2 regions of the Streptomyces ficellus genome follow, and region 1 is predicted to be linked to the other one. Evidence: predicted binding sites of a transcription regulator. Region 1 holds the regulator's gene; the other holds the start of a gene.
The links. The regulator HrcA, encoded in region 1, represses chaperone genes, less so after heat shock. The targets are predictions, from matches to a motif close to TTNGCACTCNGNNNNNCNGAGTGCNAA.
Positions count from the first base shown of each region.

Region 2: groL (chaperonin GroEL) is a predicted target of HrcA. The motif match lies at 1,912-1,938, and genes of this name have one in related genera.

Region 1 covers NZ_CP034279.1:4,995,725-4,999,930, reverse strand. Annotated here, with positions in the region: gene dnaJ (molecular chaperone DnaJ) at 1-1,069, opposite strand, end outside; gene hrcA (heat-inducible transcriptional repressor HrcA) at 1,070-2,086, opposite strand; gene EIZ62_RS22290 (MBL fold metallo-hydrolase) at 2,253-2,978, shown strand; gene EIZ62_RS22285 (DUF3097 domain-containing protein) at 2,989-3,789, shown strand; gene hemW (radical SAM family heme chaperone HemW) at 3,825-4,206, opposite strand, start outside.
Region 2 covers NZ_CP034279.1:3,994,407-3,998,612, forward strand. Annotated here, with positions in the region: gene thrC (threonine synthase) at 1-795, shown strand, start outside; gene EIZ62_RS17910 (ubiquitin-like small modifier protein 1) at 832-1,110, shown strand; gene EIZ62_RS17915 (cold-shock protein) at 1,523-1,729, shown strand; gene groL (chaperonin GroEL) at 2,065-3,687, shown strand; gene EIZ62_RS17925 (TetR/AcrR family transcriptional regulator) at 3,777-4,206, opposite strand, start outside.

The DNA.
Region 1 (4,206 bases):
TGGGCCGCTCCTCGCCGCGCAGCTTGGCCAGCTCGCGCAGCAGCCGCTCCTGCTCCGGGTCCAGCTTCGACGGCGTCTGGACCTCGACGTGCACGATGAGGTCGCCGCGCCCGCCGCCCCGCAGGTGCGTGACGCCACGGCCGTGCAGCGGGATCGACTGGCCCGACTGCGTGCCGGGGCGGACGTCGACCTCCTCCAGCCCGTCCAGCGTCTCCAGCGGGCACTTCGTGCCCAGCGCGGCCGCCGTCATCGGGATGGTCACCGTGCAGTGCAGGTCGTCACCGCGCCGCTGGAACACCGGGTGCGGCAGCTCGTGGATCTCCACGTACAGGTCGCCCGCCGGGCCGCCGCCGGGGCCGACCTCACCCTCGCCGGCGAGCTGGATGCGGGTGCCGTTGTCGACACCGGCCGGGATCTTGACCGTGAGCGTCCGGCGGGAGCGGACCCGGCCGTCGCCCGCGCACTCAGGGCACGGGGTGGGGACCACGGTGCCGAAGCCCTGGCACTGCGGGCACGGACGGGAGGTCATGACCTGGCCCAGGAACGACCGGGTGACCTGGGAGACCTCGCCGCGACCGCGGCACATGTCGCAGGTCTGCGCCGACGTACCAGGCGCGGCGCCCTCGCCGGAACAGGTGGTGCAGACGACGGCCGTGTCGACCTGGATGTCCTTGGTGGTGCCGAAGGCCGCCTCGTTGAGGTCGATCTCCAGGCGGATCATCGCGTCCTGGCCGCGCCGCGTGCGCGACCTCGGCCCGCGCTGGGACGCCGTGCCGAAGAAGGCGTCCATGATGTCGGAGAAGTTTCCGAAGCCACCCGCGCCGAAGCCGCCCGCGCCCGCACCGCCCGCGGCGGACAGCGGGTCTCCGCCGAGGTCGTAGACCTGCTTCTTCTGCGGGTCCGACAGCACCTCGTAGGCGGCGTTGATCTCCTTGAACCGCTCCTGGGTCTTCGGATCGGGGTTGACGTCCGGGTGCAGCTCGCGGGCGAGCCTCCGGAACGCCTTCTTGATCTCGTCCTGGGAGGCGTCGCGGCGCACGCCGAGTACGGCGTAGTAGTCGGTGGCCACTTACGACTCCGCCAGGATCTGTCCGACGTAACGTGCCACTGCGCGTACCGCTCCCATCGTTCCGGGGTAGTCCATGCGGGTCGGTCCGACCACGCCGAGTTTGGCGACTGCCTCGTCGCCCGAACCGTAGCCGACCGCGACGACGGACGTGGAGTTGAGGCCCTCGTGGGCGTTCTCGTGCCCGATACGTACGGTCATGGCCGAGTCACTGCTCTCGCCGAGCAGCTTGAGGAGCACGACCTGCTCCTCCAGCGCCTCCAGCACCGGCCGGATGGTCAGCGGGAAGTCGTGCCCGAAGCGGGTGAGATTGGCGGTGCCGCCGATCATCAGCCGTTCCTCGGTCTCCTCCACCAGGGTCTCCAGCAGGGTGGCCAGCACCGTGGAGACCGTCCCCCGGTCCTCCGCCTCGAAGGACTCGGGGAGGTCCTGCACCAGCTGCGGCACGTCCGTGAAGCGCCGGCCCACGACGCGGCTGTTGAGCCGCGCCCGCAGGTCGGCCACGGACGTCTCGCCGAAGGGCGCGGGGCAGTCGACCATGCGCTGCTCCACCCGCCCCGTGTCGGTGATCAGGACGAGCATCAGCCGGGCGGGGGCGAGCGACAGCAGTTCCACGTGACGCACGGTGGAGCGCGTCAGGGACGGGTACTGCACGACCGCGACCTGCCGGGTGAGCTGCGCCAGCAGCCGCACCGTGCGGCCCACGACGTCGTCGAGGTCGACGGCGCCGTCCAGGAAGTTCTGGATGGCGCGCCGCTCCGGCGACGACAGCGGCTTGACGCCGGCGAGCCGGTCGACGAAGAGGCGGTAGCCCTTGTCGGTGGGGATGCGGCCCGCGCTGGTGTGGGGCTGGGCGATGAAGCCCTCGTCCTCCAGCACCGCCATGTCGTTGCGCACGGTGGCGGGTGAGACGCCGAGGTTGTGGCGCTCCGTGAGCGCCTTGGAACCCACGGGCTCCTCGGTGCCGACGTAGTCCTGGACGATGGCGCGCAGTACCTCGAGTCTGCGTTCGCTCAGCATCGCGCGCACCTCCAGCTGGCTTCGGTTCCTTCTGCCTGGCTGGCACTCGCGATACCCGAGTGCCAGACGTCCCCGGTCAGTGTACGGCGCCGGGGTACGCCCGGGGCAAGGGCGGCGGGCCACGCTACCGCGAGACGGCGCTGGTGGTTGCCGATAGCGTCGCGGTATGGACGTCAGGTGGGAAGACTACGGCTGGGAGCGCGTGGCCGACGGCGTGGGCCGCCGCAGGCTGCCGGTGTGGGACGCGACCACGGCCCTGGTGGTGGGCGACAAGGGCGCGCTGCTGTACGACACGGGCGCCACGCTCCGTGAGGGGGCCGAGATCCGGGCCCAAGCGCAGGCCCTGATGGGCGGGCGGAGAGTGACGCATATCGCACTCAGTCACCCCCACTTCGATCATGTTCTGGGCACGGCGGCGTTCGCGGGGACGGAGGTGTACGGCGCGGTCGGCGTCGATACGGTCCTCACCGGCGCGGGGCGGGACTCGCTGCGCACGGACGCGGTGCGCCACGGCGTCGACGAGGCGGACGCCGTGGAGGCGACGGACGTCCTGGTGGCCCCGCACCACCTGGTGTGCGGCGAGTGGACCCTGGAGCTGGGCGGGCGGCAGGTGCTGCTGGCCAACGTGGGCCCGGGACACAGCGGCCACGACCTGGCGGTGCTCGTGCCGGGCTCCCGGGAGGTCGTCCTGTGCGGCGACCTGGTGGAGGAGTCGGGCGACCCGCAGGCGGGCGGTGACGCCATCCCCTCGCGCTGGCCGGCCGCGCTCGACCGGCTGCTGGAGCTCGGCGGCGAGGACGCCCGGTACGTGCCGGGGCACGGCGCCGTCGTGGACGCCGCCTTCGTACGCGCCCAACGCGATGAGCTGGCCCGGCGGTTCGGCGTGTCGTAGCGTCTGGCGAATGCGCAGCTACCACCCCGATCTGACACCCCCGTGGAAGAAGTCCGCGCCCGTCCCGGAGGTCCCCGCCGAGCCGGACCTGGTCGTCGAGGAGGTGACCACCGGGTTCTGCGGGGCGGTGACCGGCTGCGAGGCCGGCACGGTGACCCTGGAGGACCGGTTCGGCAAGCACCGGGTGTTCCCGCTGGCCCCGCGCGGTTTCCTGCTGGAGGGGCGGACGGTGACGCTGGTGCGCCCCGCGTCGGGGCCGGCCCGCCCCTCGCGGACCGCATCGGGTTCGGTCGCCGTTCCGGGCGCACGCGCGCGTGTGGCCCGGGCGGGGCGCATCTACGTGGAGGGCCGGCACGACGCGGAACTGGTCGAGCGGGTCTGGGGCGACGACCTGCGCGTCGAGGGCGTGGTCGTCGAGTACCTGGAGGGCGTCGACGACCTGCCGGCCGTCGTCCGCGACTTCGGCCCGGGCCCCGACGCCCGCCTGGGGGTCCTGGTCGACCACCTGGTGCCCGGCTCCAAGGAGTCCCGCATCGCGGCCTCGGTCACGGACGCCCACACCCTGGTCGTGGGGCACCCGTACATCGACGTCTGGGAGGCCGTGAAGCCGTCCTCGGTCGGCATCCCGGCGTGGCCGACCGTCCCGCGCGGCCAGGACTGGAAGACGGGCGTCTGCCGCGCCCTCGGCTGGCCGGACAACACGGGCGCCGCCTGGCAGCACATCCTGTCCAAGGTCACCTCGTACAAGGACCTGGAGCCGGCGCTGCTGGGCCGGGTGGAGGAGCTGATCGATTTCGTGACGGCACCGTAGGAGGTGTCTCGGGCGGGACCCGGCCGGTCAGTCGGTCAGTCGGTCAGGTCCCGCACCACCGCGTCGGCGAGCAGACGGCCCCGCAGCGTCAGGACGGCGCGCCCCTCGGCGTAAGGACCGGGGTCCAGGAGCCCGTCACTTACCGCCCGCTCGGCGGCGGCCAGGCCCGCGGGCTTCAAAAGACCCAGGGGGCACCCCTCCCGCAGGCGCAGCTCCAGCAGCACGCGCTCCACCCGGCGGTCCTCCTCCGCCAGCAGCTCACGTCCCGCGCCGGGCGAGCGGCCCTCCGCCAGCGCGGCGGCGTACGCGCCGGGGTGCTTGACGTTCCACCACCGCACGCCCCCCACGTGGCTGTGCGCGCCCGGCCCGGCGCCCCACCAGTCGGCGCCGCGCCAGTACAGCTCGTTGTGCAGGCAC
Region 2 (4,206 bases), 1.0 Mb from region 1:
GCCGGGTTCCGTTCGTGCGTGTTCATCCCGCACGACCTGGAGCAGGGCAAGGTCGTGATGGCCGCGGTCTACGGCGACGACCTGGTCGGTATCGAGGGCAACTACGACGACGTCAACCGCTTCTGCTCCGAGCTCATCGGCGACCCGCTGGGCGAGGGCTGGGGTTTCGTGAACGTCAACCTGCGGCCGTACTACGCGGAGGGTTCGAAGACCCTCGCGTACGAGATCTGCGAGCAGCTGGGGTGGGAGCTGCCCGACCAGCTGGTCATCCCGATCGCGTCCGGCTCGCAGCTGACCAAGATCGACAAGGGGCTGCAGGAGCTCGTCAGGCTGGGTCTGGTCGAGGACAAGCCGTACAAGATCTTCGGCGCGCAGGCGGAGGGCTGCTCCCCGGTGTCGGCGGCCTTCAAGGCGGGTCACGACGTCGTCCGGCCCCAGAAGCCGGACACGATCGCGAAGTCGCTCGCCATCGGCAACCCGGCGGACGGTCCGTACGTGCTGGACATCGCCCGCCGGACGGGTGGCGCGGTGGAGGACGTCGACGACGAGCGGGTCGTCGAGGCGATCAAGCTGCTGGCGCGTACGGAGGGCATCTTCGCCGAGACGGCGGGCGGTGTGACCGTGGGCGTGACGAAGAAGCTGTTCGAGGCGGGGGTGCTGGACCCGTCGCTGACCACGGTCGTGCTCAACACGGGTGACGGCCTGAAGACCCTCGACGCCGTCGCGCCGACCACCGGCCCGACCGCGACGATCCGCCCGAGCCTGGACGCGTTCCGCGACGCGGGCCTGGCCTGACCCGTACCGAGCCCGCACGAAAGGCAGCATCACGACATGAGCGTCAACGTCCGCATCCCCACGATCCTCCGTACGTACACCGGCGGGCAGGCCGAGGTGCCGGCGGAGGGGGCGACCCTCTCCGAGGTCATCGAGTCGCTGGAGAAGAACCACCCGGGCATCGCCGCCCGCGTCCTGGACGACCAGGGCAAGCTGCGCCGCTTCGTGAACGTGTACGTCAACGACGACGACGTGCGCTTCGAGGACGGTCTGGCGACGGCCACCCCGGACGGGGCGGGCGTGTCGATCATCCCGGCCGTCGCCGGCGGTTGCTGACCCACACCGCGTGACCGGTGTTGCCCCCTCCGCGAGAGAAGCGGAGGGGGCAATTCTGCATGGTTGAGCGCGGTAGAGTTGGGGAAGTCCCCGCCGCCGCCTGTGCCGCGCGCATATGAGAGATTGCGCGGCTGCGACAAGATGCAGTCAATGTGCCCCCGCGAATTGCGCCATTTTGAGCGCTTTGCCGGGCCCGACTTGCCCGGGATTCTGGCCTCTTCCGCCGCATTTTCCGTTCACGCGTGCTCGGATTTCTCGTCCGATTGACCTGTTGCAGACGGCAGTTGGGCAGATACATTCAGCGGCGGTCGACGCGTTCCGGCGCACGCTCCCTCCTGTCAAGGGGAGCGAGGTCTGACCCGGGTCCGCGAAGTGCGGTCCTGTGCAAGGGCCAGTAATAGGGGAGTTAGGCATGGCTCAGGGCACCGTCAAGTGGTTCAACGCGGAGAAGGGGTACGGCTTCATCGCGGTCGACGGTGGTGCGGATGTTTTCGTCCACTACAGCGCGATCCAGATGGACGGGTACCGCACCCTTGAAGAAGGTCAGCGGGTCGAGTTCGAGATCTCGCAGGGCCAGAAGGGTCCGCAGGCGGACATGGTCAAGCTCGCCGCCGGCTGAGAGCCGCGTCGCGATCGACCGACCAACGACTGTCGACATCGCTAGAGCCGAGGGGCTCGCGTTCCAGGGGACGCGGGCCCCTCGCGCGTGTCCGGGCACCTCGCCCGCTTCCGCACCCGGGCGGCGCTCCCGATCTGCGGGAGGCGCTTGCACTCGCAGGGGTCGAGTGCTAATCATTGGCGTTAGCACTCTGAAGGTGAGAGTGACAACGAAGGACCGGGTCGGTGAGGTCCGCAGGCCGGTGGGGCAAGGAACCACCTCAGGCCGGCAGACCGTCCGTCGCGGGCGCCAGCGCGGTCCGGAGCATCCACCCCAGTCCGGGAGGACCACTTCACATGGCCAAGATCATCGCGTTCGACGAGGAGGCACGGCGCGGCCTCGAGCGCGGCATGAACCAGCTCGCCGACGCCGTCAAGGTGACCCTGGGCCCCAAGGGTCGCAACGTCGTCCTCGAGAAGAAGTGGGGCGCCCCCACGATCACCAACGATGGTGTCTCCATCGCCAAGGAGATCGAGCTCGAGGACCCGTACGAGAAGATCGGCGCCGAGCTGGTCAAGGAAGTCGCCAAGAAGACGGACGACGTCGCCGGTGACGGTACGACCACCGCGACCGTCCTCGCCCAGGCGCTCGTCCGCGAGGGTCTGCGCAACGTCGCCGCCGGCGCCAACCCGATGGCCCTGAAGCGCGGCATCGAGACCGCCGTCGAGGCCGTCTCCGGTGCGCTGCTCGAGCAGGCGAAGGATGTCGAGACCAAGGAGCAGATCGCTTCCACGGCCTCCATCTCCGCCGCCGACACCCAGATCGGCGAGCTCATCGCCGAGGCCATGGACAAGGTCGGCAAGGAAGGCGTCATCACCGTCGAGGAGTCCCAGACCTTCGGTCTGGAGCTGGAGCTCACCGAGGGTATGCGCTTCGACAAGGGCTACATCTCGGCGTACTTCGCCACCGACATGGAGCGTATGGAGGCGTCGCTCGACGACCCGTACATCCTGATCGTCAACTCGAAGATCTCCTCGGTGAAGGACCTGCTCCCGCTGCTGGAGAAGGTCATGCAGTCGGGCAAGCCGCTGCTGATCATCGCCGAGGACGTCGAGGGCGAGGCCCTGTCGACCCTGGTCGTCAACAAGATCCGCGGCACGTTCAAGTCCGTCGCCGTCAAGGCCCCGGGCTTCGGCGACCGCCGCAAGGCCATGCTGAACGACATCGCCATCCTCACCGGTGGCCAGGTCATCTCCGAGGAGGTCGGCCTCAAGCTCGAGAACGCCGGCCTGGACCTGCTGGGCCGCGCCCGCAAGGTCGTCATCACCAAGGACGAGACCACGATCGTCGACGGTGCCGGTGACAGCGACCAGGTCGCCGGTCGCGTCAACCAGATCCGCGCCGAGATCGAGAACTCCGACTCGGACTACGACCGCGAGAAGCTCCAGGAGCGTCTGGCGAAGCTGGCCGGCGGCGTGGCCGTCATCAAGGCCGGTGCCGCCACCGAGGTCGAGCTCAAGGAGCGCAAGCACCGCATCGAGGACGCGGTGCGCAACGCCAAGGCCGCCGTCGAGGAGGGCATCGTCGCCGGTGGTGGCGTGGCCCTGCTCCAGGCGTCCAGCGTCTTCGAGAAGCTGGAGCTCGACGGCGACGAGGCCACCGGCGCCAACGCCGTCCGCCTCGCGCTGGAGGCCCCGCTCAAGCAGATCGCCGTCAACGGTGGTCTCGAGGGTGGCGTCATCGTCGAGAAGGTGCGCAACCTGCCCGTCGGCCACGGCCTGAACGCCGCGACCGGTGAGTACGTCGACATGATCGCCGAGGGCATCATCGACCCCGCCAAGGTGACCCGTTCCGCCCTGCAGAACGCGGCCTCCATCGCGGCGCTGTTCCTCACCACCGAGGCCGTCATCGCCGACAAGCCGGAGAAGGCCGCGGCCGGTGCTCCGGGCGGCATGCCGGGCGGTGACATGGACTTCTGATCCTGACGGATCGGACACGTCCTTTCGCTGACGAGGGCGGTACCCCACTCCCAGGGGGTGCCGCCCTCGGGCGTTTTCCCCACCACTCGTCACGCGGTCGGCGTGGTGACCCGGTCCAGCAGCGCGTCGATCCCGGCGGTCAGCTCGCCGTGGCCCCCCTGGCCGGCGAGGGCCGCCGCGCCCGCCCGCAGCCGGGGGAAGTCCTGGGCGGGCATGCGGTGCAGGCCCAGGCGGAACGCCGGGTCCGGCTCCTCCGGCGCGTCGACCATGGCGCGCAGCTCCACCAGCAGGTAGCCGAGCAGCCAGGCCGTGAAGGCGCGGTGCGCGGCCGTCGCGGTCGGCTCGTCGAGCCCGCCCTCGTGCAGCAGCCGCAGGATCCGCTCGTCGGCGCGCAGCACGGCGGCGGGGCGCCGGGCGAGGGGCACGCTCAGCATCCGGGTCGCCAGCAGCGGCACCACCTCGGGGTGGCGCAGCCCGACGGCGTAGGTGGCACGGGCGATGTGCCGGAGCCCGGCGCGC